Regions from separate parts of the Thauera sp. GDN1 genome, predicted to be linked through region 3. Evidence: predicted binding sites of a transcription regulator. Region 3 holds the regulator's gene; each other region holds the start of a gene.
The links. Region 3 encodes FNR, which switches genes on or off when oxygen is low (the NO sensors DNR and NnrR bind a similar motif). Its sites were predicted from a motif close to TTGANCTAGNTCAA; they were not measured.
Positions count from the first base shown of each region.

Region 1: the regulator FNR is predicted to act here: its motif matches at 2,424-2,437, upstream of napF (ferredoxin-type protein NapF).
Region 2: the regulator FNR is predicted to act here: its motif matches at 6,943-6,956, upstream of CKCBHOJB_RS07875 (hemerythrin domain-containing protein).

Region 1 covers NZ_CP097870.1:3,800,172-3,810,174, reverse strand. Annotated here, with positions in the region: gene CKCBHOJB_RS17670 (HAMP domain-containing protein) at 1-1,713, shown strand, start outside; gene narL (two-component system response regulator NarL) at 1,710-2,354, shown strand; gene napF (ferredoxin-type protein NapF) at 2,549-3,031, shown strand; gene CKCBHOJB_RS17655 (chaperone NapD) at 3,028-3,282, shown strand; gene napA (nitrate reductase catalytic subunit NapA) at 3,284-5,827, shown strand; gene napG (ferredoxin-type protein NapG) at 5,897-6,775, shown strand; gene napH (quinol dehydrogenase ferredoxin subunit NapH) at 6,772-7,707, shown strand; gene CKCBHOJB_RS17635 (nitrate reductase cytochrome c-type subunit) at 7,704-8,156, shown strand; gene CKCBHOJB_RS17630 (NapC/NirT family cytochrome c) at 8,180-8,800, shown strand; gene ccmA (cytochrome c biogenesis heme-transporting ATPase CcmA) at 8,935-9,561, shown strand; gene ccmB (heme exporter protein CcmB) at 9,555-10,003, shown strand, end outside.
Region 2 covers NZ_CP097870.1:1,709,502-1,719,504, forward strand. Annotated here, with positions in the region: gene CKCBHOJB_RS07825 (Hsp70 family protein) at 1-839, shown strand, start outside; gene CKCBHOJB_RS07830 (methyltransferase) at 857-2,065, opposite strand; gene CKCBHOJB_RS07835 (AEC family transporter) at 2,096-3,037, opposite strand; gene CKCBHOJB_RS07840 (LysR substrate-binding domain-containing protein) at 3,131-4,048, shown strand; gene CKCBHOJB_RS07845 (hypothetical protein) at 4,065-4,271, opposite strand; tRNA gene CKCBHOJB_RS07850 (tRNA-His) at 4,578-4,653, opposite strand; tRNA gene CKCBHOJB_RS07855 (tRNA-Arg) at 4,697-4,773, opposite strand; tRNA gene CKCBHOJB_RS07860 (tRNA-Pro) at 4,801-4,877, opposite strand; gene CKCBHOJB_RS07865 (hypothetical protein) at 4,947-6,218, opposite strand; gene CKCBHOJB_RS07870 (DUF2249 domain-containing protein) at 6,215-6,433, opposite strand; gene CKCBHOJB_RS07875 (hemerythrin domain-containing protein) at 6,430-6,885, opposite strand; partial or broken gene CKCBHOJB_RS07880 (MFS transporter) at 7,066-7,578, shown strand; gene CKCBHOJB_RS07885 (hypothetical protein) at 7,673-8,293, shown strand; gene CKCBHOJB_RS07890 (NAD(P)/FAD-dependent oxidoreductase) at 8,333-9,586, opposite strand; gene CKCBHOJB_RS07895 (DUF748 domain-containing protein) at 9,725-10,003, shown strand, end outside.
Region 3 covers NZ_CP097870.1:3,091,163-3,101,165, forward strand. Annotated here, with positions in the region: gene CKCBHOJB_RS14180 (2-hydroxy-3-oxopropionate reductase) at 1-413, shown strand, start outside; gene CKCBHOJB_RS14185 (DUF3830 family protein) at 546-968, shown strand; gene CKCBHOJB_RS14190 (heme-binding protein) at 1,000-1,434, shown strand; gene pyk (pyruvate kinase) at 1,431-2,849, shown strand; gene ppa (inorganic diphosphatase) at 2,973-3,500, opposite strand; gene CKCBHOJB_RS14205 (cation transporter) at 3,584-3,793, opposite strand; gene CKCBHOJB_RS14210 (sulfite exporter TauE/SafE family protein) at 3,838-4,548, opposite strand; gene hemN (oxygen-independent coproporphyrinogen III oxidase) at 4,661-6,052, opposite strand; gene fnr (fumarate/nitrate reduction transcriptional regulator Fnr) at 6,192-6,932, shown strand; gene CKCBHOJB_RS14225 (SirB2 family protein) at 6,952-7,332, opposite strand; gene CKCBHOJB_RS14230 (Crp/Fnr family transcriptional regulator) at 7,426-8,109, shown strand; gene CKCBHOJB_RS14235 (MBL fold metallo-hydrolase) at 8,146-9,555, opposite strand; gene CKCBHOJB_RS14240 (universal stress protein) at 9,670-10,003, shown strand, end outside.

The sequences.
Region 1 (10,003 bases), 710 kb from region 3:
GTCGACTCCCTCAACGGTCGCTTCCAGACCGCGCGGGTCGCGGATGCGGTGGTCGACTTCGAGCGCCAGCTCGAGCATCCGGCGCTGCTGCGCTTCATCGAGCGCGCGCCCGGCGACCTGTTCGCCGCCACCTACCGCGGCGTGCACGCCTCCTGGCACATGAGCCTGAAGCCGCGCATCGAGGCGCTCGGCAGCCGCTCGCCACCGCCGCCGGCGGAGCAGGTGGAGCTGCTGCTGACCGAGGTGGATGCCTTCGTCGAGCAGCTCAACACCCTGGTGGCCGTGCTCGAGCACGACACCGAGACCCGCATCCAGGACCTGCGCTTCATCCTCGGCGTCGCCATCGGTGTGACCATCCTGGTGGTCCTGATCGCGCTGTTCATGCTTCATCGCGCGCTGCTGCGGCCGTTGCGCGGCCTGCTCGATGCGGCGCGGCGCATCGCCGACGGCGATTTCGGCGTGCGCGTGAGCTACAGCGGCGAGGACGAGCTGGGCCGGGTCGGGCGAGCGTTCAACCTGATGACCGACAAGCTCGAGGAGCACTACCGCACGCTCGAGCAGCGTGTCGCCGACAAGACCGCGGAGCTGCAGCGCAGCAACCGCTCGCTCGAGCTGCTGTACCACGCTATCGCGCGCCTGTATCAGACCCCGACCGCGGCCGAGGCCTACGAGGCCACGCTGCGCGACATCGACCGCGTAGCCGGGCTGGAGGGCAGCTTCGTGTGCATCGAGCCGCCCCAGGGCGGGCCGGCGACGGTGATCGCGTCGTCGATCGGCCCCTGTCCGGACCGCCTGGCGCGCGGCGACGAGGCCTGCGGCGCCTGCCGCGCCGCGTCCGGCGGCGACGGCCTGGCGCTGCACAATCCGGGCCTGCTGCGCTTTCCGCTGCGCGACCGCGAACACCACTACGGGATGCTGCGCCTGGCGCTGGCCGACGGCGTACGCCTGGCGGACTGGCAGCGCCAGCTCATCGAGGCCTTGTCGCGCCACATGGGCATGGCGCTCGGCGCGGCGCGGCGCAGCGAACAGGAGCGCCTGCTGGCGCTGCAGGAGGAGCGCTCGGCGATCGCGCGCGAACTGCACGATTCGCTGGCGCAGGCGCTGTCGTACATGAAGATCCAGGTCAGCCTGCTGCAGCCGGTGGTGGCCGATCCGGCCTGCAACGCCCAGGCCGCGCCCATCATCGCCGACCTGCGCGAGGGCATCAACGCCGCCTACCGCCAGTTGCGCGAGCTGCTGGTGTCCTTCCGCCTCGGGCTGTCCGCCGACCTCGCCACGCTGATCCAGGACGCGGTGCGCGAGTACGGCACCCGCGGTGGCGTCGACATCGCGCTCGACGTCGACCTGGGGCACTGCCAGCTCAGCCCCAACCAGGAGGTGCACGTGCTGCAGATCGTGCGCGAGGCGCTGTCGAACATGGTGCGCCACGCCGGGGCGCGCACGGCGCGGGTGGCACTGCACGGGGCGGCGGACGGATCGGTCTGCCTCAGCGTCGAGGACGACGGTGACGGCATCGGCGGTCCGCCGGCCGATGCGCACAACCACCACGGCCTGACCATCATGCGCGAGCGTGCGCACAGCATGGGCGGGGAGATCGAGATCGCCCCCATGGACCGCGGCGGAACCCGGGTCTGCGTCCGCTTCCGGGCCGCCACCGGGGGTGCGGCGTCGGCGACGGACGCCCGCAGCGCACAGGGAGAAGCCAGCGCATGACCGAAACGCAACGCGTGCTCATCGTCGATGACCATCCGCTGTTCCGCCGCGGGATGGTGCAGCTGCTGCAGATGATCCCGGGCTTCCAGCTCGTCGGCGAGGCGGCTGGCGGGGCGGAGGGGCTGATGCTCGCCCGCGAGCTGCGTCCGGACCTGATCCTGCTCGACCTCAACATGCGCGACATGAGCGGCCTCGAGGTGCTGCGCGGCTTGCGCGCCGCGCGTCTCGACATGCGGGTGGTCATGGTCACCGTGTCGGACTCGGGCGAGGACGTGGTGTCGGCGCTGCGCGGCGGTGTCGACGGCTACCTGCTCAAGGACATGGAGCCCGAGGCCATGCTCGAGGCGCTGCAGGCCGTCGCCGCCGGGCGCACGGTGATCCCCGAGCAGCTCAACAACCTGCTCGCCGCCGCGCTGCGCAGCGAGTCGCGGCCGCAGTCGGTGGGGGCGGCCGGCCTCACCGAGCAGGAGACGCGCATCCTGGAGAAGATCGCCGAGGGCCTGTCGAACAAGCAGATCGGGCGCGAACTCGACATCGCCGAGGGCACGGTGAAGGTGCACGTGAAGCACATCCTGCGCAAGCTCGACCTGCGCTCGCGGGTCGAGGCGGCGGTGTGGGCGGTGGAGCGCATGCGCGGCTGAAGGACGCCGGCGCCGCGCCGGCTGTGCTCGATCGGTACCGATTCTGTCGATTTGCGAGTTGTTCGCAAGTTGATCAGAGTCAATAACCCGGACGCTGGAGTGGGCTCTAATCCCGAGTGCCATTCCTTCAGGAAATCGTCGTGGTTGCCGAGTCGTCCTCTCTTGTTGTGCCTTCCCGCAGGGGTTTCCTGCGCATGGGACGGCCGACACTCGCGCCTGCCCGGCGTCCGCCCTGGGCGCTGGAGGAGGCGCTGTTCATCGACCGCTGCACCCGCTGCGACCGCTGCATCGAGGCCTGTCCCACCCGCATCCTGGTCCGCATGGACGGCGGCTTCCCCGGCGTGGATTTCAGCCGCGGCGAGTGCACCTTCTGCGCCGACTGCGTGAGCAGCTGCGAGCCGCAGGCGCTGTTGCGGCGCGATGCCGATGCGGCGCCGTGGGCCATCGTGGCGACCATCGGCGAGGCCTGCCTGGCCGTGCGCGGCGTCGAATGCCGCGTCTGCGGCGAATCCTGTCCCGAAGCCGCAATCCGTTTTCGTCTGCAACTGGGCGGCGTTGCCCAGCCGGTGCTGGATGCGAGCGGCTGCACCGGCTGCGGCGCGTGCATCGGTCCCTGTCCGACACGGGCGATCGCCATGCGCTCGGACAACAACATTCCCACGGAGAGGGAAGCATGAATATTGCGAGTCTGGTCGTGCGGGCGTTCCCCGCCGATTTCCCCGAGGTGATCGAGGCCCTGAAGAAGATTCCCGGGGTCGAGCTGCACGGGTCGTCGACTGAGAAGGGCAGCATCGTCATCACCATCGAGGATGGTGCGGGCTGGTCGGTCACCGACTCGATCCTGGCGGTGAATCTCGCCCCGAAGGTCCAGGGACTGACGGTCGCCTACGAATACACCGATGCTGGTCTGGAATTGACGGAGGTCTGAAATGAGCATGAATCGACGCGAATTCATCAAGAACAACGCGATTGCCGCTGCGGCTGCCACGGCAGGCATCGGCATCCCGGTCGTGACCCAGGCGCAGGAAGCGACGCCCAGCACCAAGGTGCGCTGGGACAAGGCCGCCTGCCGCTTCTGCGGTACCGGCTGCTCGGTGCTGGTCGGCGTGCAGAACGGCCGCATCGTCGCCACCCAGGGCGACCCCGATTCGCCGGTCAACCGCGGCCTGAACTGCATCAAGGGCTACTTCCTGTCCAAGATCATGTACGGCGAGGACCGTCTGACCAAGCCGCTGCTGCGCATGAAGAACGGCCAGTACGACAAGAACGGCGAATTCACGCCGATCTCCTGGGACCAGGCCTTCGACATCATGGAGCAGAAGTGGAAGAAGGCCATCAAGGAGCACGGCCCCGATTCCATCGCCATGTTCGGCTCCGGCCAGTGGACGGTGTGGGAAGGCTATGCCGCCTCCAAGCTGTACAAGGCCGGCTTCCGCACCAACAACATCGACCCCAACGCGCGCCACTGCATGGCCTCGGCCGTGGCCGGCTTCATGCGCACCTTCGGCATCGACGAGCCGATGGGCTGCTACGACGACATCGAGAACACCGACACCTTCGTGTTGTGGGGCTCGAACATGGCCGAGATGCACCCCATCCTGTGGAGCCGCATCACCGACCGTCGCCTGTCCAAGGAGGGCTGCCAGGTCCACGTGCTGTCGACCTTCGAGCACCGCTCGTACGAGCTCGCCGACAACCCGATGATCTTCGTGCCGCAGACCGATCTGGCGATCCTGAACTACATCTGCAACCACATCATCCAGACCAAGCGCGTCAACACCGAGTTCGTCAATCGCAACGTCAAGTTCAAGATGGGCGAGACCGACATCGGCTTCGGCCTGCGCCCGAACCACACCCTCGAGGCCAGCGCGACCAGCAACGGCTATCCCGGCGCCGACGGCAAGCCGAAGGGCGACACCGGCGCGGCCAAGGACATCAGCTTCGACGAATTCGCCAAGTTCGTGTCCGAGTACACGGTCGAGAAGGTGTCCAAGCTGTCGGGCGTGCCGGAGGACCGCCTGAAGAAGCTGGCCGAGGTCTATGCCGACCCGAGCCGCAAGGTGGTGTCGTTCTGGACCATGGGCTTCAACCAGCACACCCGCGGCACCTGGGTGAACAACATGATCTACAACGTCCACCTGCTGGTGGGCAAGATCAGCGAACCCGGCAACAGCCCGTTCTCGCTCACCGGCCAGCCCTCGGCCTGCGGCACCGCACGCGAGGTCGGCACCTTCGCCCACCGCCTGCCGGCCGACATGGTCGTCACCAACCCGATGCACCGGGCGCTGACCGAGGAGATCTGGAAGCTGCCCGAGGGCACCATTCCGGCGAAGATCGGCTACCACGCGGTGGCGCAGAGCCGCGCGTTGAAGGACGGCAAGATCAAGTGCTACTGGACGTCCACCACCAACAACATGCAGGCGGGTCCGAACGTCAATGACGAGATCTACCCGGGCTGGCGCAATCCGGAAGCCTTCGTGGTGGTGTCCGACGTCTATCCGACCGTGTCCGCGCTGTCGGCCGACCTGATCCTGCCGTGCGCGATGTGGGCCGAGAAGGAGGGCGCCTTCGGCAACGCCGAGCGCCGCACCCAGTTCTGGCGCCAGCAGGTGTCGGCGCCGGGCGAGGCCAGGTCCGACCTGTGGCAGTACATCCAGTTCGCCAAGCGCTTCAAGGTCGAGGAAGTGTGGCCCGAGGAGCTGCTCGCGAAGAAGCCGGAGTACCGCGGCAAGACCCTGTACGACGTGCTCTACGCCAACGGCCAGGTCAACAAGTTCCCGCTGGCGGACGTCGACAAGGCCAACGCCCATGCGATCCCCGGCTACATGAACGACGAGTCGAAGGAGCTCGGCTTCTACCTGCAGAAGGGCCTGTTCGAGGAGTACGCCGCCTTCGGTCGCGGCCACGGTCACGACCTTGCGGACTTCGACGTCTATCACAAGGCGCGCGGCCTGCGCTGGCCGGTGGTCGACAACAAGGAAACGCTGTGGCGCTTCCGCGAGGGCTATGACCCGTACGTGAAGGCGGGCGAGGGCGTGAAGTTCTACGGCCACAAGGACAACAAGGCGGTGGTGTTCGCGCTGCCCTACCAGGATCCGCCCGAGATGCCGGACGCCGAGTTCGACATGTGGCTGTGCACCGGCCGCGTGCTGGAGCACTGGCACACCGGCTCGATGACCCGCCGCGTGCCCGAGCTGCACCGTTCGGTCCCCGAGGCGCAGATCTTCATGCACCCGGACGACGCGCAGAAGCGTGGCCTGCAGCGCGGCATGGCGGTGAAGGTGGTGTCGCGGCGCGGCGAGATCGTTGCCCGTCTCGAGACCCGCGGTCGCAACAAGCCGCCGGTCGGGCTGATCTTCGTGCCCTTCTTCGATGAAGGCCGGCTGGTGAACAAGCTCACGCTCGACGCCACCTGCCCGATCTCGAAAGAGACCGACTACAAGAAGTGTGCGGTCAAGGTGCTGAAGGCTTAAGGACAGGAGGCGCGAGTTCCGCGCCCCGCCGACCGGGGGGACGGTAGCGGGTGCGGGCTTGCGGTGATCATGAACGACAAGGTGCAAGCAACCGGACGTGCTGCAGCCAGCGCCCCGTCGCCGCGCCGCCGCTTCCTCAAGGATGCGGCGGGTGTCGCCGGCGGCGCGGGCCTGCTCGCGCTCGGTGCCGGCATGTACGCGAAGCAGGCGTCGGCGCTGCCGGCGACCGCGATCCGCCCCCCCGGCGCGCTCCCCGAAGACGACTTCCTCGCGGCCTGCGTGCGCTGCGGCCTGTGCGTGCGCGACTGCCCGTACAAGACCCTGAAGCTGGCCGAGCTCGGCGACGGGGTGGCCACCGGTACGCCGTATTTCGAGGCCCGCGACATCCCCTGCGAGATGTGCGAGGACATCCCCTGCGTGGTCGCCTGTCCGACCGGTGCGCTCGATCGGGCGCTCACCGACATCGGCAAGGCCAGGATGGGGCTGGCCGTGCTCATCGACCAGGAGAACTGCCTCAACTTCCTCGGCCTGCGCTGCGACGTGTGCTACCGGGTGTGCCCGGTCATCGACAAGGCGATCACGCTCGAGCGCATCCACAACCCGCGCTCGGACCGCCACGCGATGCTGCTGCCGACCGTGCATTCCGAGCACTGTACCGGCTGCGGCAAGTGCGAGAAGGCCTGCGTGCTGCCCGGCGAGTCGGCGATCAAGGTGCTGCCGATCAGGCTGGCGCAGGGCTCGAAGGCCGAGCACTACCTGCGCGGCTGGGAGGAGAAGGAAGCCGCAGGAAAGTCACTGATCGGCGACCAGGTCGAGCTGCCGGTGCGTGGCCTGGAGGACAAGGCCTACGGCGACACCCGCGTCGGTCCGGGTGAAAGTCCGCAGGTGCCCGATTACAAACCCGCCCAGCCTACAGGTGGCGGTCTCGATTCGGGGTGGAAGCCATGAGCGTGCAGACGACGACCGGCGGTGTGGCGGAGCGCAAGGTCCCGCCCACCAGCGTGCGCGGCGCGGCGATGCGCGGCGTGGTGGCGAGGCCGGGACAGGAGGCGGTCGAGGCCAAGGGCTGGCTGCGCGCCCACAAGTGGCTGCTGCTGCGGCGCGCGTCGCAGCTCGGCATCCTCGCGCTGTTCCTGCTCGGGCCGTGGTTCGGGTGGTGGATCGTCAAGGGCAACCTGTCCTCGAGCCTGACGCTGGGCGTGCTGCCGCTGACCGACCCCTTCCTCATCGTCCAGCAGCTCGCGGCCGGCCACTGGCCCTACCGCGAGGCGCTGCTCGGCGGCGGCATCGTGCTCGCCTTCTACCTGCTGTTCGGCGGGCGGCTGTTCTGCTCATGGGTGTGTCCGGTGAACCTCGTCACCGACGCCGCCGCGTGGTTGCGCCGCCGCCTGGGCCTGAAGGGCGGCAAGGCGCCGGCCGGTAGCACGCGCTACTGGCTGCTCGGCTTCGTGCTGGTGATCGCGGCGGCGACCGGTGCGCTGGCCTGGGAGTGGGTGAATCCGGTGTCGATGTTCCATCGCGGGCTGATCTTCGGCTTCGGCCTGGCCTGGGGCATCGTCGGCGGCATCTTCTTCTACGACCTGCTGATCGCCCCGCGCGGCTGGTGTGGCCACCTGTGCCCGCAGGGCGCCTTCTACGCGCTGCTCGGACGCGCATCGGTCGTCAGGGTGTCGGCCGCCAGGCGCAGCGCCTGCAACGACTGCATGGACTGCTTCGCCGTCTGTCCCGAGCCGCAGGTCATCCGCCCCGCGCTCAAGGGCGTGGGCCAGGACCACCCCCTCATTCTGGATGCCGACTGCACCACCTGCGGACGCTGCGTGGATGTGTGCGGCAAGGACGTTTTCCGTATTACGACCCGATTCAACAGGAGCGAGTCATGAAGAAGCAAACCCGAAATCTGGTGCTCGCACTCGTCGCCGCCGTCGGCTTCGGTGCAATCGTGCCACCCGCGGCGATGGCGCAGGCGGTCAAGAGCATTCGCGGCGCCGACGTCGCCGATCAGGAACTGCAGGTCGGCAACTACAAGCCGATTCCGGACCAGCCCCCGATCGAGCGCGACTACGTGCAGCAGCCGCCGCTGATCCCGCACAAGGTCGAGGGCTACGAGGTCACGATCAACTTCAACAAGTGCATGGACTGCCACGCCTGGAGCCGCTACAAGGAGTCCGGCGCGACCAAGGTGAGCCTGACGCACTTCAAGGATCGCGACGGCGGCGAGCTGTCGAACATCTCGCCGCGGCGCTACTTCTGCATGCAGTGCCACGTGCCGCAGACCGACGCCAAACCGCTGGTGGCGAACAAGTTCCAGCGCGCGGAAGGCCTGCGCTGAGGCGTCAATAAACGGGGAATGTCATGACCGACAACAACAAGAGCCTGATGCAGCGCATCCGCGGTGCCGGCTGGGGCGCGATCGTGCTGCTCTTCGCCTTGGGCGTGATCTTCTGGGGTGGCTTCAACTGGGCCCTGGAAATGACCAATACCGAGAAGTTCTGCATTTCCTGCCATGAGATGGAGGAAAACGTCTTCAAGGAATACCGCAATACCATCCACTACCAGAACCGCACCGGCGTGCGCGCGACCTGCCCGGACTGCCACGTGCCCAAGGAGTGGGGGCCGAAGATGATCCGCAAGATCAAGGCTTCGCGCGAGGTGTACGGCAAGATCATGGGCACGATCAGCACGCCCGAGAAGTTTGCCGCCGAACGCCTGCGCCTGGCGCAGAACGAGTGGGGCCGGATGAAGGCGAACAACTCGCAGGAGTGCCGCAACTGCCACAACTACGAGTACTTCGACTACTCGGTGCAGGGCCGTCGCTCGAACCAGATGCACCAGGCCGGCTTCGCCGAAGGCAAGACCTGCATCGACTGCCACAAGGGCATCGCCCACTCGCTGCCGCCGGTCGTCCAGGACATCGGCGTCCCGCGTGAAGGTGTCGCGCCCGAGGTGCTGCATCCGCCGGTCCAGAAGAATTGACCCGCGCACGACGCGGTCGCCCTGACTGAAGCCGGCCCCGCGCCCGCCGATCCGCTCGGCGTGCCGCGGGGCCCGTGCTTTCCCGCTGCGCCGGGATGGCGCTCCGTGCCGCGGCTGTGGTTCAATCCGTCCCCATGCTCGAAGTCCAAGAACTCGCCTGCCTGAAGGGCGATCGCCTGCTTTTCCGCGACCTCGCCTTCCGCCTGCAGGCGGGTGGTCTGCTGCGCGTCGCCGGCCCCAACGGCGTCGGCAAGACCAGCCTGCTGCGCCTGGTGACCGGGCTCGCCATGCCCGAGGCGGGCGAGGTGCGCTGGCGCGGGCACTCGATCCGGCGCGAGCGCGAGGCCTTCCACGGCGAGCTGCTCTACCTCGGCCACGCCCCCGCGCTCAACGACCTCCTCACCCCGCTCGAGAACCTGCGCTTCGCCTGTTCGGCCGCCGGCGACGCGATCGACGAGCAGGCCTGCGTGGACGCGCTGGTCCGCATCGGACTCGCCAACCAGCTCGACCTGCCGGCGCGCGTGCTGTCCCAGGGCCAGCGCCGCCGCGTCGGGCTGGCGCGCCTGTTCCTGTCCGCGAGCCGCCCGCTGTGGGTGCTGGACGAGCCCTTCACCGCGCTCGACGTGCATGCGGTCGCCGACCTCGCCGCGACCCTGTCCGATCACTGCGAGGCCGGCGGCATGGTCATGCTGACCACCCACCAGGACGCGCCCTTCAGGCGACCGCCCGAGGTCCTCGACGTGGGAGCCTTCGCATGCTGAGCACCTTCTTCGCGGTGCTGCGCCGCGACCTGCTGCTGGCCTGGCGCGGCCGCGCCGACGTGCTGGTCACGCTCGCCTTCTTCATCATCGTCGTCTGCCTGTTCCCCTTCGGCGTCGGCGCCGAGCCCAACCAGCTGCGTGCGATCGCCCCCGGCGTGCTGTGGGTCGCCGCCCTGCTGGCCTGCCTGCTGTCGCTGCACCGACTGTTCGCCCAGGACTACGCGGACGGAACTCTGGAGCAGTTGCTGCTGTCCAGGGAACCGGCCGCGCTGTGGGTGATGGCCAAGGTGCTGGCGTTCTGGATCAGCACCGGATTGCCGGTGGTTGCGATCGCGCCGGCCATGGCCCTGCTGCTTGACCTGGAGCAAGGTGGGCTGCCGGTGCTGGTACTAAGTTTGGCGCTCGGCACGCCGATCCTGGCATTGCTGGGCGCGGTGGGCGC
Region 2 (10,003 bases), 1.4 Mb from region 3:
CGCAGGACACGCTGGAGGCGATCGCGCGTCAGGTGGGCTTCCGCGAGGTGAGCTTCCAGTTCGAGCCGATCGGCGCGGCGCTGCATTACGAGCGCACGCTCGCGCGCGAGGAACTGGTGCTGATCGCCGACATCGGTGGCGGCACCGCGGACTTCTCGATCGTGCGCCTGTCGCCCGAGCGCACGCGCCACGACGATCGCCGCGAGGACGTGCTCGGCAACGCCGGCATCCACATCGGCGGCACGGATTTCGACCGCGCGCTGAGCCTCGAATGCGTGATGCCCCTGCTGGGCTATCGCAGCCGCATGCGCAATGGCGCGGAGGTGCCGTCGAGCATCTACTTCCAGCTCGCTTCCTGGCACACGATCAACTTCGCCTACAGCCGCCAGGCCTGGGCGGACCTGCAGCACATCTATCGCGACGCCAGCGCGCGCGAGGCGCTCGACCATCTGTGCCGTCTCGTCAGTCGGCGCGAGGGACACTGGCTGGCACTGCAGGTGGAGGAGGCCAAGGTCGCGCTGTCGGCCGCACCCCTCACGCGCATGGTGCTGGATCGCCTGGCCGACGGCCTGGGACTGGATCTGTCGCGCGATGCCTTCGCCGCGGCCACCCAGGGCCTGGTCGAGCGTGTGGGCGCCTGCGTCGCCGGCCTGCTGCAGGAGGCCGGCGTGGCGCGCGGACGCATCGACAGCATCTACTTCACCGGCGGCGCGAGCGGCGTGCCGCAGTTGCGCGCCCGCATCGCCGCGGAGCTGCCGGGCGCGCGCGCCGTGGAGGGTGACCTCTACGGCAGCATCGGCGCCGGCCTCGCGGTGGAGGCGGCGCGGCGTTACGGCTGAGTGCCGGGGGGTATCGCTCAGGCCGCCCGCGTGCCGGCAGCGCTGGCGGGGGCGCGACGCTCGGCGAGCACCAGCAGGTTGCGCGGCGTCAGCGCGCGCGCGCAGAAGCGCCCGATCTCGACCGCGAAGCCGCGCTCCTCGAGCCCGAGGGCGATGTCCAGCACCAGCCAGAGCTCGAGCGGCCGGCGGAAGGCGTGGCGCACCAGCTCGAAGCGCCGCACCGCGGCGCGGCGTTGCCAGCCGAGCGTCTCCCAGTGCGGCCACGCGACGTCCGCGGGCAGCACCACCTGCTCGCGGGCGGCGAGGCGGCGGCAGAAGGTCTCGAAGCTTTCCGTCAGCCAGGACGCCGGCACCGGACGGAACGGGCGCTGCGCCTCGCCCTCCAGGGCGTTGCGCAGTGCGATGAAACCGAGCTTCCAGGCCTGGTCGCGGGCGAGGCGGAGGCGGTCGTGGCGCGGTGCGGTCACGGTTTCGGTCACCGCCAGGCGCAGCGCCGACGCATCGAGTTCGAGCCGGGCGTCGCGGCTCAGCGGCCGATAGACGCCGTCGGTGCCCAGGTGGTAGCAGCAGGGCGCGATGCGGTAGGCCTGGGCGCCGTCCCGATCGGCGCGGCGCACCAGGCTGCGGTGGAGTTCGCCGCAGGCGTGCAGCGCGAGCACCGCGCGTCCGCGCACGTGGCTGCGGGCGGATTCGTCCAGCACGTCCGCGCACACGACGTGCTGATCCACGCCCTGACGCGAGGCCAGGCGGACGGCGTCGGCACACAGCGCGGGGTCGATCTCGAGCGAGCTCACCGGGACGCGATCGGCGAGTGCCATGCGCCGCCCGAGGTGGCCCTTGCCGGCGCACCATTCCAGCACCGCCGTGGTGGCGGCCGGGATGTGGCGGGCGAAGGCCTCGATCTGCATGCGCTTGCGGCCCGGTATGCCGTCGTCGAAGCGTGCGTCGCAGGCCGGCAGTTCGCGCGTGGGCAGGTCCGCCACCCTGCACGCCGCAGCCAGGTCGGCGAGTTCGGGCAGCTGGGTGGCGAGCCAGGCGCTGCAGGCCTCCGCGTCATCGCCGAAGTGCTCCACCGTGGCGTCGTCGAGCGCCTCGAGTGCCGCGGCGAGCGCCGGCCGCTCGGCGCACCACGGCGGACGCCCGAGGTGAAACGGCGACGGCCGCCACAGGGCGGCGTGCGCGGTCAGCAGCGACTGCAGGTCGTGGAAGCGGGCGCGGAGGTTCATCGCCGCGATGGTACCCGCTGCGCTTCGCGCTTACCTCATCGCCTGCGTGGCGATCAGGTGCAGGCAGGCCGAGACCGTGATCACCGATCCCACCGTGGTGAGCAGGATCACGCGCGAGACCAGGGCCGCGTCGCGACCGTAGAGGCTCGCCAACATGAAGGGGCCGGTGCCGGTCGGCAGCGCGCTCAACAGCAGGGCCGAGCCCGCCCACAGCGGCGGCAGCTCGAACACGACGAAGGCGAAGAAGGCGGTGATCAGGGGCTGCACCAGCAGCTTGGCGGCCACCAGGCCGCTCGCGCCCTCGGGCCGGCCCTCGTGGCGCTGGGCGAGGAACAGGCCGAGCGAGACCAGCGCGCACGGCGTGGCGGCGGCGCCGAGCAGCGCCAGGAACTGCCCGGCCGGCGCCGGCAGGGATGCGCCGCTCGCCGCCCAGCACGCACCGAGCACCGGCGCGATCAGCAGCGGATTGCCGGCCAGGGCGCGCCCCACCTCGAGCACCGCGCGCAGCGGATGCTTCTCCTGCTGCAGGCCGATCTCCACCAGCACGATCCCGACCGCGAACAGCAGGCAGGCGACGATCAGGGTGGCGACGATCGCCGGCATCAGCCCGGCCTCGCCGAACACCAGCGCGCACAGCGGGATGCCGAGGAAGCCGGTGTTGGCGTAGGCGGCGCTCAGGCCGTCGATGCTGGCGTCGACCAGGCGGCGCGATTTCCGCAGCCGGTGGACGACCGTGGCCGCGAACACCAGCACGCAGCCCGCGCATACCGAGGCGATGAACCCGGGCTGCCAGACCTGCTCCCAGCTCGCCGTGGCGGTGACCTTGAACAGCAGCGCGGGCAGCGCCAGCCAGACCACGAAGCGATTGATCTCGGCCGATGCGGTCTCGCCCAGGCGCCCGCTGCGGCGGCAGACGTAGCCGGCCAGGATGAGGGCGAACACGGGCAGGACGACATTGATGATGGAGGACATGCGCGGCTCCGGATACGGTCGGTGCAGCGTATGAACGTTGATCGATGCTGTCCAATTCCATATTCTGCTTCGATCGATACGGATGGGGTATGAATGATGATCGAGCTGCGCCAGTTGCGTTACTTCGTGGCGCTGGCCGAAACGCTGCATTTCGGACGCGCGGCCGAGCAGCTGTACATCACCCAGCCGCCGCTCAGCCGGCAGATCGCGGCACTCGAGGACGCGCTCGGCGTGGTCCTGTTCGCGCGCAGCTCGCGCCAGGTCGAGCTGACCGCCGCCGGGAGACATTTCCACGAGCAGGCGGTGCGTGTGCTCGACGGGCTGGATGCGGCGGTGCGCACCACCCAGGCCACCGCGCGCGGCGAGCGCGGGGTGCTGCGCGTCGGGTTCACGATGAGTGCGGCGTGGAACGTTCTGCCCGCGCTGATCAAGCGCTACGGCGACGCCTACCCGGACGCGGAGATCCAGCTCAGCGAAGTGCTGCCGCGCGAACTGAACGAGGCGCTGCTCTCCGGGCGTGCCGACCTCGGCATCGCCTTTCCGTGGCAGCGCCCCGAGGGCCTCGAGTACCTCAGCATCCATGCGGAACCGCTGTGCGCGGTGCTGCCGGCGGACCACCGCCTGGCGCCGGCGGCGCTGATCGACGTCGGCGAACTCGCCGGCGAGCCCTTCATCACCTTCCCGGCGACCACCGCCCCTGCGCTGCACGCCCTGGTGGCGGGATGCTGCCGCGAGCACGGCTTCGAGCCCTGCATCCGGCTGGAAACGCACCTGCAGCAGACGATCGTCAACCTGGTGGCGGAAGGCCTGGGGGTCTCGCTGGTGCCGCAGTCGATGAGCCGGATGCGCCTGCCGGGCGCGGTGTTCCGCCCGATCTCCACGCCGCGCATCGTCGAGCAGGGCGTCATCTGGGCCGCGAGCAACGCCAATCCCTGTCTCGCGCGATTCCTGGACTGCGCGCGCGCGTTCGCGGCGCGAGGCTTCGGCCAACCCGCCCGAGCCGAACCGTGAGCGCGGAGGCAGGCGCTCAGTCTTCCGCGTCTTCCTCTTCGTCATCGTCCCCGACGACCGCATCCACGCCGGCGGCGGCGACATCGACGGTGGTCTCGACCACGGTGGCCGTCACGCTGACCGCGGTCGCGGCGACCGTCACCGCGGCGCCGGCCACGGCGACCACCGCGCAGCCGTGCAGGCCGAGTACCGTGAGGAGGACGAGCAAGAGGGGGCGGGACATGAGGGCAGGGGCAAAAGGGCTGAAGCGACTTGTAGCACAGGATGCCTGCCCGCGCACCCGGTGGCGGCGCGGCGGCTCGCGACCGCGGGGGTGTGCCGCTTGTCCCCAGCGGCTGGGGAAAGAGCTGTGGGTCAGGGTGTGGATAAGTGGCGCAAGGCCGGAACTGCGAAGCCCTGTGGCCGGTTGCTCAAGGATGAGGCAGGTGCCGTGCCGGCGGCCTTCGCGGCGCAGTCAGCAGGTGGCGATCCAGGGCGATTGCACAAACAAAAAGGGCTGTGGATAAATATCCACAGCCCTTGCTGTTTTTGGGGCGACATACCGGTTTCGAACCGGTGACCTTTGGAGCCACAATCCAACGCTCTACCAACTGAGCTAATGCCGCCACTACAGGACCCCGGCAAAACCGAAGCCCTCGAAACCTGTCCTGGCCTGCCCGGCAGGGATCGAACCTGCAACCCCCGGCTTAGAAGGCCGGTGCTCTATCCAATTGAGCTACGGGCAGATTCCCGCGGGCAATCGGGGTGTGAGCTGGTCGGGGTGGAGGGATTCGAACCCCCGACATCTTGCTCCCAAAGCAAGCGCGCTACCGGACTGCGCTACACCCCGAGAGCCGCGAACTATACAGGGTCCTTTTTGTCGCGTCAAACGTATTTCGCGCGTTTGTTCATGCGCCTTTCAGGCGTTGGCCGCCTGATGCCATGCACGTACCGCGCGCAGCAGGTTGGCGAGCAGCCAGCCGAATTCCACCGCGACCAGCAGGCCGGCGAGCGGGGTGATGGCCGGCAGCAGGACGGCCAGGATCAGCGCGCCGAGGGCGGCGGCGTGCAGCCGCAACTGCTTGCGGATCGGGCCGTCCGGGAGCAGCTTCTTCATGTTCGGGGCACGGACCCGGGCCTGGGTCAGGTTGAGCCAGGTCAGGAAGGGCACGATCTTGTACAGCATCGCGCTGATGGCGCCGGCAAATGTGCCGTGCAGCACCAGCACGCCGGCCAGGATCGGCCATTGCGACGCGTCGTGGACCAGCGACACGAGCAGCGCGACGAGGCTGCCGAGGAGGGCGATCATCGACAGGCGGAAGGCGCGGAAGGGCGCGTCCGGGGTGCTGCGCCGCGAATTGCGCTGCAGCTTGACGGTCTGCAGCGCGAAGCCGCCGGCGAGCGCGAGCAGCAGCGCGGAGAGCCCGAGCTTGAGCCAGCCGATGTCGGCGATGAGGCTCGCCGACCACAGCACCAGCACGACCAGCGTCGCCGGAGCCCAGGAGCGGGTGAAACCGGCCGGGTAGGCCGGGGTGATCTGGAACATCGGCACCACCACCCAGCTGGTCGCCGCGAGCAGGAGCCCCCCCCAGCCCATCCAGGCCCAGATGGCGTGCAGGTCGACCAGGGTCGGCAGTGCGATCGGCAGCGCCAGGCCCTGGCCGAGTGCGACAGCGAGCACGACGCCGAGCACGGTGGTGAGCGCGAGCGCGCCGAGGGCGAGGCGCAGGTCGCGGGGTGTCCGGCTGGCGCCCTGTGCGGGGGCCGCGCGCGCCAGCCCCAGCAGGCTGGCGGCGAGGAAGAGGCCCAGGCCGGCGGCGAGCAGGACCGCGCCGGCGATGATCGCGAACGGCGTGCCGCTGCCCAGCCCGAAGGCCAGGCCCGCGGCGCCGAGGCCGAGCAGCACGTGGGTCACCCCGGCGATGCGCAGCGGGGCAGGGAAGGCGGCGCCGGCCACCACCGGCAGGATCTGCAGCAGGGCGCCGAGCATCACGTGCAGCATGAAGCCGGCGGCGAACAGGTGGACGACCGCGAGTGCGCCCGGCGTCCACCGGGAGGCGAGCAGGTCGCCGTCGAACAGCAGCACCAGACCGGCGACCAGGCCGAACAGCGGCGCGGTCAGGAAGAAACGCAGCGGTGCGGAGAGCGGAGGCGTGTCCTCGTATGCCAGGCCCGGATTCGCACTGCTCATGGTCTGCCGATGAGGATCGCGACCGTGCCGTCGTCGCGGAAGCTGGCTTCGTGACGGTAGCCGTCGCGATCGAGCATGCGCAGCAGCGGGTGCGGCATGCGGTCGATCAGCAAGGTGAACTCCTCGCCGGCCTGCAGGTCGGCGAGCGCCTCCATGGCGCGCTCGAAGGGTTCCGGCGGCTCGAGGCCGCGTGCATCGACGGTCCTGGTATTCATGCTGCGTGCTCCGGAGCGAGGCGGGTGGCGAGCGTATTCACCAGGGCGTCGCGTTCGCCGCCAAGGCGCATGTCGCACATCGGATAGAGGATGTTCTCTTCCTTCATGTTGTGCTGCTGCATCATGATCAGCAGGGTCTCGGCCTCGCCCGCGAACTCGTCGAGGTCGCGGTTGGCCAGCGCCGCGCGCAGCTGCATCAGCGATGCGCGCATCTCGACGTGTTCGCCGCGCATGACCTGGGTCGGCCCCTGGGTCATGCCGGTCACTGCCTCGAAGCGCGGGAAGAGGTCCTCTTCCTCGGCCCGGAAATGGGCCTCAAGGCCGTTGGCGAAGGCCTCGAACGCAAGCGCCGCGCCCTCCCAGTCCTTCTTGTTCGCCAGGGTTTCGGCACGTGCGAAATCGTGGTCGCAACTGCGGTGGTCGTGCGTCATCAGTTCGGCGATAGAGGCCATGCTTCGCTCCGGGGGGAATTCGTCGGACGCATTCTCCGCGCGCCCGACCGGACGGCATTGATACGAGTCAAGTCGACAATCTGCGCGATCGGACGGATGACGTACGGCAGGCGGTGCGCGCTCGCCGCGGCGGCGCCCGGCAGGCACAATGCGCATTTGTTCGCCATGGGATACGCGCGGATGCATTCGAGCGAAGCGCCCGGCCGGTGGGGACGGATCTTCCTTCCTTTCGCGCTCGGCTATTACCTTTCCTACCTGCTGCGCACGGTCAATGCGGTGATCTCGCCCGCGCTGACGGCCGAGCTCGACCTTTCCGCTGCGCACCTGGGCCTGCTCACCAGCACCTACTTCCTCGCCTTCGGCCTGGCGCAGATACCGGTGGGAATGGCGCTCGACCGCTTCGGGCCGCGGCGGGTCGAGGCGCTGCTGCTGCTGCTGACCGCGATCGGCGCGGTGATGTTCGCGCTCGGCGACGGGCTGCAGGCGCTCGGGTTCGGGCGCGCGCTGATCGGCCTCGGCGTGTCGGCCTGCCTGATGGCGGCCTTGAAGGGCTTCGCGCTGTGGTACCCGCGCGAGCGCCAGAGTTCGATGACCGGCTTCATCATGGCCGCCGGTGCGCTCGGCGCGCTGACCGCGAGCACGCCGCTGGAGGCGGCGCTGCCCGTCCTCGGCTGGCGCGGCGCATTCTGGCTCATCGCCGGGGTGGCGCTGCTCGCCTGCATTCACCATCTTCCGCAGTCTGCCCGATACGCCGGTCGACCCGCCGCGCGGCACCCTGCGCGAGGCCTTGCGCGTCGTCGGCGGCATCTATGCTTCACCCGTCTTCCTGCGTTACGCCGCGTCGTCGGCCACCTTCGTCGGCGGCTTCATGGCGCTGCAGAGCCTGTGGGCGGTGCCCTGGCTGATGAACGTGAACGGGTTCGACCTTCCGCAGGCCGCGGGCATGCTGGTGGTGCTGAACCTGGGCACGCTGGTCGGGCAGCTTTCGATCGGGATGCTCGGCGTGCGCCTGGCGCGGCGCGGAGTGGAGCCGGTGTCCCTGCTGCGCGGCGGATACGTCTGCCTGATCCTGATCCAGCTCGCGATCCTGTTCGCGCTCGGCCCGGTGATGGTCGTCTGGTTCCTCTTCGGCCTGTTCTCCGCAGTCAATTCGCAGAGCTACCTGGCGGCCTCGCGCGCCTTTTCGCCGGCGCTGTTCGGGCGGGTCAGCACGGCACTGAACCTGATGGCCTTCGCCGGTGCATTCGCGGTGCAGTGGGGGCTCGGCCACGCGCTCGATGCCCTGTGCGCCCACGGCCACGACATGGTCGGCGCGCTGCAGTACGCCTTCGGCGGCCTGATCCTGCTCCAGGTGGCCGGTCTGCTGCCGCTGCTGTGGCGGCGCCGCGACCCCGACGCGCCGGCCTGAGGGCTGCGCGGGCGAGATACGCGAGGGCGGTTGCCGCGCTCAGGCCGCCAGGCCGCAGGCGACGCCCGACGACCACGCCCACTGGAAGTTGTAGCCGCCCAGATGCCCGGTGACGTCCATGACCTCGCCGACGAAATGCAGGCCGGGCACGCCGCGCGCTTCCATGGTCTTAGACGACAGCGCCCGCGTATCGACTCCGCCGAGAGTGACCTCGGCCTTCGCATAGCCCTGGGTGCCGGACGGGGTCAGCGCCCAGTCGGCCAGGCTGGCGGCGATGGCGCGCAGTTCGGCGTGGCGGAACTGGTTCACCGGCTTCGTCCACCCGTGGAGTTCGCACCAGGCATGGGCGAAGCGGCGCGGCAGGCGCTCGGCGAGCAGGTTGGGTAGCAAGGCCTTGTCGTGCGCATGTTCGAGCAGCCAGGATTCGGCATCGATGCCGGGCAGCAGGTCGAGGTGCACCGGCTCCCAGTCCTTTTCCTCTTCCTTGTCGCGGTAGGCCTGCGCCTGCCAGTAGCTCGACACCTGCAGGATCGCCGGTCCGGAGAGGCCGCGGTGGGTGACCAGCGCCGCCTCGCGGAACACCGGCCCGCGGCAGTGCGCTTCCACTTCCAGCGAGATGCCGGCGAGCGGAGCGAGGCGCGCCAGCGTCTCCGGCGGCAGCGTGAGCGGGACCAGCGCCGGCCGCGGCGCGACGACCGGGATGCCGAACTGCTCGGCGATGCGGTAGCCGAAGGGTGTGGCGCCGATCTTCGGGATCGCCAGGCCGCCGCTGGCGATCACCAGGCTCGATGCGGCGAAGTGCCCGCGGTCGGTCTCGATGGCGAAGCGCTCGCCCTCACCGTCGCCGGGGCGATGGCGGACCTGATGCACGGTCGCCGGCATCGCCCACTGCACGCCGCCGTCCTCGCATTCGGCGCGCAGCATGTCGATGATCCGTTGCGCGGAATCGTCGCAGAACAGCTGCCCCCAATCCCTTTCGTGGAAATCGATGCCGTGGCGCTGCACGAGCTCGATAAAATCGCGCGCCGTGTACCGCGACAGCGCCGAGCGCACGAAATGGGGATTGAGGCCGAGGTAGTTCTCGGGTCCGACGCGCCGGTTGGTGAAGTTGCAGCGCCCGCCGCCCGAGATGCGGATCTTCTCGGCCAGGCGGGTGGCGTGGTCCACCAGCAGCACGCTGCGTCCGCGCTGGCCGGCGGTGGCGGCGCACATCATCCCGGCGGCGCCGGCGCCGATGATGACGACATCGAAACGACGGCCGCCCGTCGGCGCGGCAGGCGCGAAGGCGTGCATCACGTGCTTACCTGTACGGGGAAAGCGGCGCAGAATACGCCCTATGCCGCAACGCGGCAATCCACGAGCCCGTGCGCATGCGGATGCGCCCGTGCTCGGACGGGATAATAAGAATGAATCTTCTCCTTGGAGTTTCCTATGTCTGATACCACGACCGACTCGACCACAGTGCCGCCGCGGCGCAAGGGGGTCCGTCGGGCACTGTGGACCGCGGGAACGCTGCTGGCGCTGTCGGCAGTGGGCTACCTCGCGACGCCGCCTGTGGCGCGGCACTATGCACAGAAGTATCTCGGCGAGATCCTCGGTCGCGAAGTCAGCATCGAGCGCGTTCTCATCAACCCGTTCCGGCTGACCGCCGAGGTCGGCGGCCTGCGGGTCATGGCGGCGGACGGCAGCGGCGAGGCGCTGTCCTTCGAC
Region 3 (10,003 bases):
CGCTCGTCGGCGGCAACGGCGACGGCCAGATCACCAAGGTCGCCAACCAGATCATCGTCGCGCTCAACATCGAGGCCGTCGGCGAGGCCCTGCTGCTGGCCGCGAAGGCCGGCGCCGACCCGGCCAAGGTTCGCCAGGCGCTGATGGGCGGCTTCGCCAATTCGCGCATCCTGGAAGTTCACGGCGAGCGCATGGTCAAGCGCACCTTCGATCCGGGCTTCCGCATCGAGCTGCACCAGAAGGATCTCAACCTGGCGCTGACCACCGCCCGCCAGCTCGGCGTGTCGCTGCCCAACACCGCCACCGCCCAGGAGCTGTTCAACGCCTGCGCCGCGCACGGCGGCGCGAAGTGGGACCACTCGGGCATGGTGCGCGCGCTGGAGAAGATGGCCAACTTCGAGATCGGCCAGTAAGGCCGGAGCAGAGGGCCGCGAGGCCCGCCGCCACCCCAGCCGCAACAGAGCAGAAAGCGCCGGCATCGACCGGCGTGCCCCCGGGCGGCGCGTGCTCCCCAACGCGCCGCCCACCCATCAAAGGAAACCCCGATGCGCCACCTCGCCATCGACGTCGGTTCGTTCCGCTTCGTCGCCCGCATGGAGGAAGCCGCCGCGCCCAAGACCTGCGCCGCCTTCCTCGAACTGCTGCCGTTTTCCAACCAGGTGATCCACTCGCGCTGGAGCGGCGAGGCGGTATGGGTGCCGCTGGGCGAGTTCGACACCGGCCTCGGCTTCGAGAACCACACCAGCCACCCCTCGCGCGGCGACATCCTGCTCTATCCGGGCGGCTTCTCGGAGACCGAGATCCTGTTCGCCTACGGCAGCAGCTGCTTCGCCAGCAAGATGGGCCAGCTCGCCGGCAACCACTTCCTGACCGTGGTCGAAGGCGCCGAGCAGCTCAACGAGATGGGGCGGACCGTGCTGTGGAAGGGCGCGCAGTGGATCCGCTTCACCGACCTCGGCAAGCGCTGAGTCCCGACCGAACGATCATCACGAGGACGACATGAAACCCACCCACGCACTGACGCTCGACGACGTCAAGCTCGCCGCCGCAGCCGCAGAAGCCGAGGCGCTCGCCTGCGGCTGGGCGGTCAGCATCGCCGTCTGCGATGCCGGCGGCCACGCGCTGTGGCTGCAGCGCATGGACGGCGCGCCGCTGATGAGCGCCGCCGTCGCCCCCGAGAAGGCGCGCACCTGCGTGCTCAGCGGCAAGCCGAGCAAGGCCTTCGAGGACATGGTCAACAACGGCCGCTTCGCCGCGCTGGCGATGCCGGTGGTGCCGCTCGAGGGCGGCGAGCCGATCGTGGTCGCCGGCAACGTGGTCGGCGCGGTCGGCGTCTCCGGCGTCAAGGCCGGCGAGGACGCACGGGTGGCGCGCGCCGCCGTCTCCGCCCTGCTCGCCCACATCGCCGCAACGAATCAGGAGATCGCAGCATGAAACGCGAACGCAGTGCCCGCATCCTCGCCACCCTCGGGCCGGCGAGCTCCACCCGCGAACGCATCCTCGCCCTGGCCGAGGCCGGCGCCGACGTGTTCCGCCTCAACTTCAGCCACGGCAGCCACGAGGACCACGCCGAACGCTACCGCCTGATCCGCGAGCTCGAGCGGGAAATCGGCCGTCCGATCGGCGTGCTGATGGACCTTCAGGGTCCCAAGCTGCGCGTCGGCCGCTTCACCGAGGGCAAGGTGGTGCTCGCCCCCGGCGCGCGCTTCCGCCTCGACCTCGACCCTGCCGTGGGCGACGTTACCCGCGCCAACCTGCCTCACCCGGAGATCTTCGCCGCGCTCGAGGCCGGCACCGAGCTGCTGCTCGACGACGGCAAGCTGCGCCTGCGCGTGGATGCCTTCGGCCCCGATTTCGCCGACACCACGGTGCTGGTCGGCGGGCCGCTGTCCGACCGCAAGGGCGTGAATGTCCCCGGCGTGGTGCTGCCGATCTCGCCGCTGACCGCCAAGGACCGCGCCGATCTCGACTTCGGCCTCTCGCTCGGGGTGGACTGGGTGGCGCTGTCCTTCGTGCAGCGTCCGGAGGACATCCGCGAGGCGCGCGAGCTCATCGGCGACCGTGCCTGGATCATGGCCAAGCTCGAGAAGCCGGCGGCGATCGACGCCCTGGAGCCGATCGTGGCGCTCGCCGACGGCGTCATGGTGGCACGCGGCGACCTGGGCGTGGAGCTGCCGCCGCAGCAGGTGCCGGTGCTGCAGCGCCGCATCGTGCGTGCGGCCCGCGCCGCCGGCAAGCCGGTGGTGGTGGCGACGCAGATGCTGGAGTCGATGATCACCTCGCCGGTGCCGACCCGTGCCGAGGCCTCGGACGTCGCCACCGCGATCTACGACGGCGCCGACGCGGTGATGCTGTCGGCCGAATCGGCCTCGGGCCAGTACCCTGTAGAGGCGGTGACCATCATGCACAGCATCATCTGCGAGGTGGAACGCGACCCCGCCTGGCGCAGCGCACTGGAGGCCAGCCACACCGCAGCCGAGGCCAACACGCCGGATGCGATCTGCTGCGCACTGCGCCGCGTCGCCGCACTCCTCGAACCGGCCGCGACCGTGGCCTACACCAGCTCCGGCTTCAGCGCCCTGCGCGCCAGCCGCGAGCGCCCCGCAGTGCCGATCCTCGCGCTGACGCCGCACGCGGCCACCGCGCGCCGCCTGGCCCTGGCCTGGGGCGTGCATCCGGTGCCCTTCGAGGAGGTGCATGACGTCGCCGAGATGGTCGAGCACGCCAGTCGCGCCGCGCTCAGCCACGGCTTCGCGCGTGCGGGCGAGGTGGTGGTGGTGATCGCCGGCCTGCCCTTCGGTACCAGCGGCAGCACCAACCTGCTGCACGTCGCGCGCATCCCGGGCTGAGGCCGGCTCGGCAGGCACCAGCCCTGACCCCCGCGCAGCGCCGGCACGCCCGCAAGCGTATGCCGTACACGGCAAAAGGCCCGCATCGAGCGGGCCTTCTGCATGCAGCGGAGAGCTAGGCAATCACTTCTTGGCGGCAGCCAGGCCGTTCACGATTTCCTGCTTGGCTTCCTCGACCGTGCCCCAGCCCAGGACCTTGACCCACTTGCCGGGCTCGAGGTCCTTGTAGTGCTCGAAGAAATGCACCGTCTGCTTCATCAGCAGCTCGGGCAGGTCGTCGGTGGTCTGCACCTTGTCGTACAGCGGGGTCAGCTTGGACACCGGCACGGCCACGACCTTTGCATCCACGCCACCGTCGTCTTCCATCTTCAGCACGCCCACCGGACGGCAGCGGATGACAACGCCCGGCTGCAGCGGGAAGGGGGTTACGACCAGCACGTCGACCGGGTCGCCATCGCCGGCGATGGTGTGCGGCACGTAGCCGTAGTTGAGCGGGTAACGCATCGAAGTGCCCATGAAGCGGTCGACGAAGACGGCGCCGCTGTCCTTGTCCACTTCGAACTTGATCGGATCGCCCTGAGCGGAGATCTCGATGATGACGTTGATGTCGTTCGGCACGTCCTTGCCGGCGCTGACCATATCGAAGCCCATGAATCCCTCCCGTGGAAAAATTGTGCGCGGATTATAGGGGGAAACCACAATGTCTTGCACGGCGTCCTGCGTGCATCCGGCACTCAGGCCGGCGAGTCGAAGCCGGCGTCCTCGACCGCGGTGCGCAGTGCGTCGACCGACACCTGCGCCGGGTCGAAGCGCACCGTGGCGCTGCCCTGCTCGAGCGACACCTGCGCGTCCTCGACGCCCGCGAGCCCCTTGAGCACGCCGGTCACGTTCCTGACGCAGCCGCCGCAGCTCATGCCTTCGACCTTGATCGTCACTTCTTCCATGCTTCACTCCTCAATGTTCGACGCCGCGCCAGCGGATGCGGCGCTCAGGTCACGCACACCACGCCGCCCCACAGGTCGCCGCCGAGCGTGGGCGCATGATAGAGCCCGAACAGCCCGAAGCCGAGCACGAGCAGGCCAGAGGCGAGGCGCACCTTGCGGTGACGGGTGAAATCGCGGAAACGCTTGAACAGCATGCCCGCCAGCAGCAGGTTGGGCAGCGTGCCCAGGCCGAAGGCCAGCATCAGCCCGGCGCCGCGGGCGCCAGAGCCGGTGACCAGCGCGGTGGCGAGGATCGAATAGGTCAGACCGCAGGGGATGAAGCCCCACAGCATGCCCAGCGGCAACGCCTGCTTCACGGAGCGCGCCGGCAGGAAGCGACGGGTCGCGGGCTGGATCCTGCGCCACAGCACGTGGCCGACGCGCTCGATGGGCGCCAGCAGACGGGTGAAACCGGTCAGATACAGACCGAGCGCGACGAGCATCAGGTTGGCCAGCACGTACAGCGTCATCTGCACCGGGAGCATGCCGTCGTACAGCAGGCCGACCGAGCCGATGAAGCCGACCGCCGCGCCGAGCGCGGTGTAGGTGCCGATGCGGCCGAGGTTGTAGGCCAGATGCAGCGGCCATTGCGGCTTGCCGCCCGGCGTCTGCACCTGCATGGTGAGCGCGCCGACGATGCCGCCGCACATCGACACGCAGTGCGTGCCGCCGAGCAGGCCGATCAGGAAGACGGCGAAGTAACCGGTTTCGGGCATGGGGAGACGGGCCAAGGCCGCCGGGAACGCGAGGCCGCCATTTTACGCCGCAGCGCGCGGCGGGTGCGGCGAATCGCCGCGCCCCCAGCCATCCGGTCGCCGGCCCTGCGCCTCAGATCACCCGCGAGTAGCGCGCGCGCTCGCGGTCGGCGCGCAGGTAGCGGTCGAACACCATGGCGATGCCGCGCACCAGCAGGCGACCGCCCGGCTGCACGCTGATCCAGTCGCCGTCGATCTTCACCAGGCCGGCCTTCTCCATCTCGGCGAGGTCGGCGAGTTCGTCGGCGAAATACTCGCGGAAGTTGATCAGGTGCGCGATCTCGATCGACTGCATCGAGAGCTCGAAATGGCACATCAGGGCCTGGATGATCGCGCGCCGCAGCAGGTCGTCGGCAGTGAGCTCGATGCCGCGCAGCACCGGCAGTTCGTCGCGGTCGAGCGCGTCGTAGTACTCGTCCAGGGTCTTGACGTTCTGCGCATACACCGGGCCGATCTTGCCGATCGCCGACACGCCGAAGGCGAGCAGGTCGCACTCGGCCTGGGTGGAGTAGCCCTGGAAGTTGCGATGCAGCCGGCCCTGGCGCTGGGCGATGGTGAGCTCGTCGTCGGGCTTGGCGAAGTGGTCCATGCCGATATAGACGTAGCCGGCCTCGGTGAGGCGGCGGATGCCGAGCTGCAGAAGCTGCAGCTTGGTGTCGGCGGTGGGCATGTCGCCGCTGTTGATGCGGCGCTGCGGCTTGAACAGCCCGGGCAGGTGCGCGTAGCTGTAGAGCGAGATGCGGTCGGGCGAGATCTCCAGCACCTGCTCGAGCGTGCGGTTGAAGCTGATCACGTTCTGTTTGGGCAGGCCGTAGATCAGGTCCATGCTCACCGACTTGAAGCCGGTGGCGCGCGCGGCGTCGATCACGAGCTTGGTCTCGTCGAAGCTCTGGATGCGGTTGACCGCGGCCTGCACGTCCTCGGCGAAGTCCTGCACGCCGACGCTCATGCGGTTGAAGCCGAGATCGGCGAGCAGCTTGACGGTGTCGAAATCGACCTTGCGCGGATCGACCTCGATCGAATACTCGCCGTTGGGCACCAGCGTGAAGTGCTCGCGCACCGCGGCCATCAGCTCGCGCATCTCGTCGTGCGACAGGAAGGTCGGGGTGCCGCCACCGAGGTGGAGCTGGGTCACCTGCCGGCTGCCCTCGAGGCAGGCGGCCTGCATCGCGATCTCTTTCGCCAGGTATTTCAGATACTTGGCCGAGCGCCCGTGATCCTTGGTGATGATCTTGTTGCAGGCGCAGTAATAGCAGATCGTGTTACAAAACGGGATGTGGAAGTATAATGAGAGCGGTTTGCTCACGCCGCCCACGGCCCTTTTGGCGAGCCAGGACTTGAGCGCCTCGGCGTTGAAGGCCTCGACGAAGCGATCTGCCGTCGGGTAGGAGGTGTACCGCGGTCCGTTGATGTCGAATCTACGGATCAGTTGCGGATCGAAGATGAGTTCGTTCTGACTTTTCATGATCTTGCTGCTGCAGGGTGTGCCGAACAATGGCAGACCAGCGCAATTTTTTGGTTGACGTGGGTCAACGAGCTTGATCTGAAGATCCACTCGTGCCCGAATCGGTGTCTTTTGTCGGGGAAGCAGGATTATCGTGCAGATGAGGGCGACCGTGCCAATTACCGTGAATGGGCTCAAGACCGCCTGTTCGCAGTGCAACCTCGTCGAGCTGTGCCTGCCCTTCGGCATGTCGGACAGCGAGCTGAGCCGCCTCGATGAACTGGTGGGCGCGCGCCGCAAGGTCAAGCGCCAGCAGAACCTCTACCGCGCCGGCGACAGCTTCGAGGCGATCTACGCCATCCGTGCCGGCTCCTTCAAGACCGACGTGCTGCTCGAGGATGGGCGCGAGCAGGTCACCGGCTTCCAGATGACCGGCGAGATCCTCGGGCTGGACGGCATCAGCACCGAGACGCACAGCTGCAACGCGGTGGCGCTGGAAGACAGCGAGGTGTGCGTGATCGCCTACGACAAGCTCGAGCAGCTCTCGCACCAGATCGAGGGCCTGCAGCTGCAGTTCCACAAGGTGATGAGCCGCGAGATCGTGCGCGACCACGGCGTGATGATGCTGCTCGGCTCGATGCGCGCCGAGGAGCGCCTGGCTGCCTTCCTGCTGAACATGTCGCAGCGTTTCAACGCCCGCGGGTTCTCGTCGCAGGAGTTCAACCTGCGCATGACCCGGGAGGAGATCGGCTCCTACCTCGGGCTCAAGCTCGAGACCGTGTCGCGCGCCTTCTCGCGCTTCCAGGAAGACGGGCTGATCTCGGTGCAGCAGAAGCACGTCCTGCTGCTCGACCCGGCCGGACTCAAGCGCCTCATCCAGCACCAGCAGGGCGTGCGCTGACCGCCGCCCGCCGCCGGATTCAGGCGAGGAATCCGGCCAGATTCTTGGTGAGGGCGACCGACACGATCCAGCCATAGACCATCAGCGCGGTGACGAAGGCGGTGACGCGGATGCCCACCGTCGGCCCGCGCTTGAGCGCGACGGTGCCGAGCAGGATGTAGGCGAGCAGGCCGGCAACCTTGGCCGTCACCCAGTCGGCGGCGAACGGGTACTGCTGGATCATCACCGCGAGGGTGATGGCCGACAGCAGCAGCAGGCTGTCGACGACGTGCGGCAGCACCCGGGTCAGCCGGTGGCGCAGCAGCGGACTGCCGGTGATCATCCACAGCCCGCGTAGCAGGAAACCGGTCGCACTGAGGACGACACAGGTGACATGCAGATGTTTGATCGCGAAATACATCCCTTCTCCTTCCGATAGCCGGCCACAGAGCCGGAAACAGCCGGCAACGCACCGGCTGGACTAGAATTGCGACGCCTTACGGAGAGTCTTTCGATGCCCCCTCATTCCCAGCTCGACATCCCGTCCCTGCTGCACCGGATCCCGCTGTTCAGCGAACTGTCGGACGCGGACATCCAGCTCGTCGCACGCTACACGCGTGACCGCCACGTCGCCCGCGGCGAGGTGCTGTTCCAGCGCGGCGACCAGCCGCACGGCTTTTACTTCGTCGTCTCGGGCCAGGTCAAGCTCGCATTCTCGTCGGCGCAGGGAACCGAGAAGGTGGTGGAGATCATCGGCCCGATGCAGAGCTTCGGCGAGGCGGTGATGTTCATGAACCACCCCTACCCGGTTTTCGCCGAGGCCCTGACCGACACCGTGCTCGTGCATGTCGGCCAGCAGGTGGTGACCGACCTGATCGACCAGGACTCCACCTTCGCCCACAAGCTGCTGGCAGGCATGGCGATCCGCCTGCACGGTCTGATCCAGGACGTCGAGACCTATTCGCTGCGCTCGAGCATGCAGCGCGTGATCGGCTACCTGCTGCAGGTCGCCGACAGCGACACGCCCAGCGAGATCGCCCTGCCCACCAGCAAGCAGGTGATCGCGTCCCGGCTCAACCTGACGCCGGAAACCCTGTCGCGCATCTTCCACGACCTCAGCGAGGCCGGCCTGATCAGCGTCCATGGCAAGCGCATCACGCTGCACGATCCGCAGCGCCTGTCGCGCTACAACGCCTGAGACCACACCCGGCCTGCGATCCGCGACGCCGGTCCCTCAGTTCAGCACGCAGGGCACACCCGGCACGGCGACCTCGACCTGACGCCAGCCGAGCTCGCGCTCGGCGAGGTCGGCGAGCGCCGATGCCGCGGACGGCTCGCCATGCACGACGAAGGTGCGTCGCGGCGGATTCCTGAACCCACGCAGCCAGTTCAGCAAGGCGGGCTGGTCGGCATGCGCCGACAGGCCGCCGATGGTGTGGATGCGCGCCCGCACCGGAATGCGCTCGCGGAACAGGGTGACCTGGCGCGCCCCATCGACCAGCCGCCGCCCCAGCGTCCCGGCAGCCTGGAAGCCGGCGATCACGATCGCGCACTCGCGCCGCCCCAGGTTGTAGCGCAGGTGATGCTTGATCCGCCCGGCATCGCACATCCCGCTCGCCGAGATGATCACCAGGCCACCGCGCACCGCGTTGAGCGCCATCGACTCCTCGACGTCCTGCACGAAGCGCAGGTTGAAGCTGTCCGGGTGCTTGCGCGTCCACGCATAAAGCTCGCGCGTCTCCTCGTCCCACAGGTCGTCATGGCGCACGGTGAGCTCGGTGACCGCGGAGGCCATCGGCGAATCGACCACGACGTCGAGTCGATCGACACGGCCTGCGCGCACCAGATCCGCCAGCACGAACAGCAGTTCCTGCGTGCGCCCGACCGCGAATGCGGGAATGATCACGTTGCCGCCATCGACCTTCAACGTGCGCCGCAGCACTTCGGCCAGCTCGTCGCAGGTCTCGGCGAAGGAGCGGTGGGCGCGGTCGCCGTAGGTCGACTCGACGCACAGGTAATCCGCTGCCGGGATATGCACCGGGTCCTGCAGCACCGGGCGCATCGGCTGGCCGAGATCGCCCGAGGCGACCAGGCGGCGGGTGTGGCCGCGCTCCTCGACGTCGATCTCGATGATCGCCGAACCGAGGATATGGCCGGCATTGCGGAAGCGGCAGCGCACGCCGGGGCCGACCTCGACCATCTCGTCGAAGGCGAGCGGGCGCAGGCGTCCGAGGCTGTGGCGCGCCTGTTCGACGGTGTAGAGCGGCACGAGCTGCCCGCCGCGCCCGGCCTTGCGCGAACGCGTGCTGCGCAGGGCCCATTCCGCTTCCTTTTCCTGGATGTGCGCGGAGTCCATCAGCATCACGGCGAGCAGATCGACGGTGGCGGCGGTGGCGAAGATCGGTCCCTTGTAGCCCAGCGCCACCAGCCGCGGAACGAGGCCGGTATGGTCGAGATGGGCATGCGTCAGTAGCACGAAGTCGATCTCGCGCAGGTTGAAGCTCAGCGCCTCGCTGTTCTTGCGATCCGCCTCGCGCCCCCCCTGGAACAGTCCGCAGTCGATCAGGAAACTGCCGCGCTCGTGGTCGACCCGCATGCATGAGCCGGTGACCTCGCCGGCGGCCCCCAGAAAAGTCAGCCTCATCTCGCATCTCCAAGGATCTCGTAGGAACTTGCCGCGGTTTGATCACGATCAATCATGGCAGACCGCCCCACCTCGCTATAATCGGATCGTGACACACAACAGGGAGCATCCGTCATGTTCAAGCACATTCTGGTCCCGACCGATGGGTCGGCCTTGTCGGAAGGTACGGTAGCCCGGGCGGTTTCCTTCGCCAAGGAGACGGGAGCCCGGATCACCTTCTTCTATGCCCAGCCCGACTTCCCGATGCCGATCTATGGCGAGGGTGCACTGATCGACCCCACGACGCCGGAGCAGTTCTCGAAGTCCGCGGCCGCCGAGGCCGAAACCATCCTCGCCAAGGCCAAGGATGCGGCCGATGCGGCCGGTGTGGCCGCGGACAGCGACACCGTCGTCAATGAAGTGCCCTACGAAGCCATCATCGATGCAGCCGACCGTCATGGCTGCGACC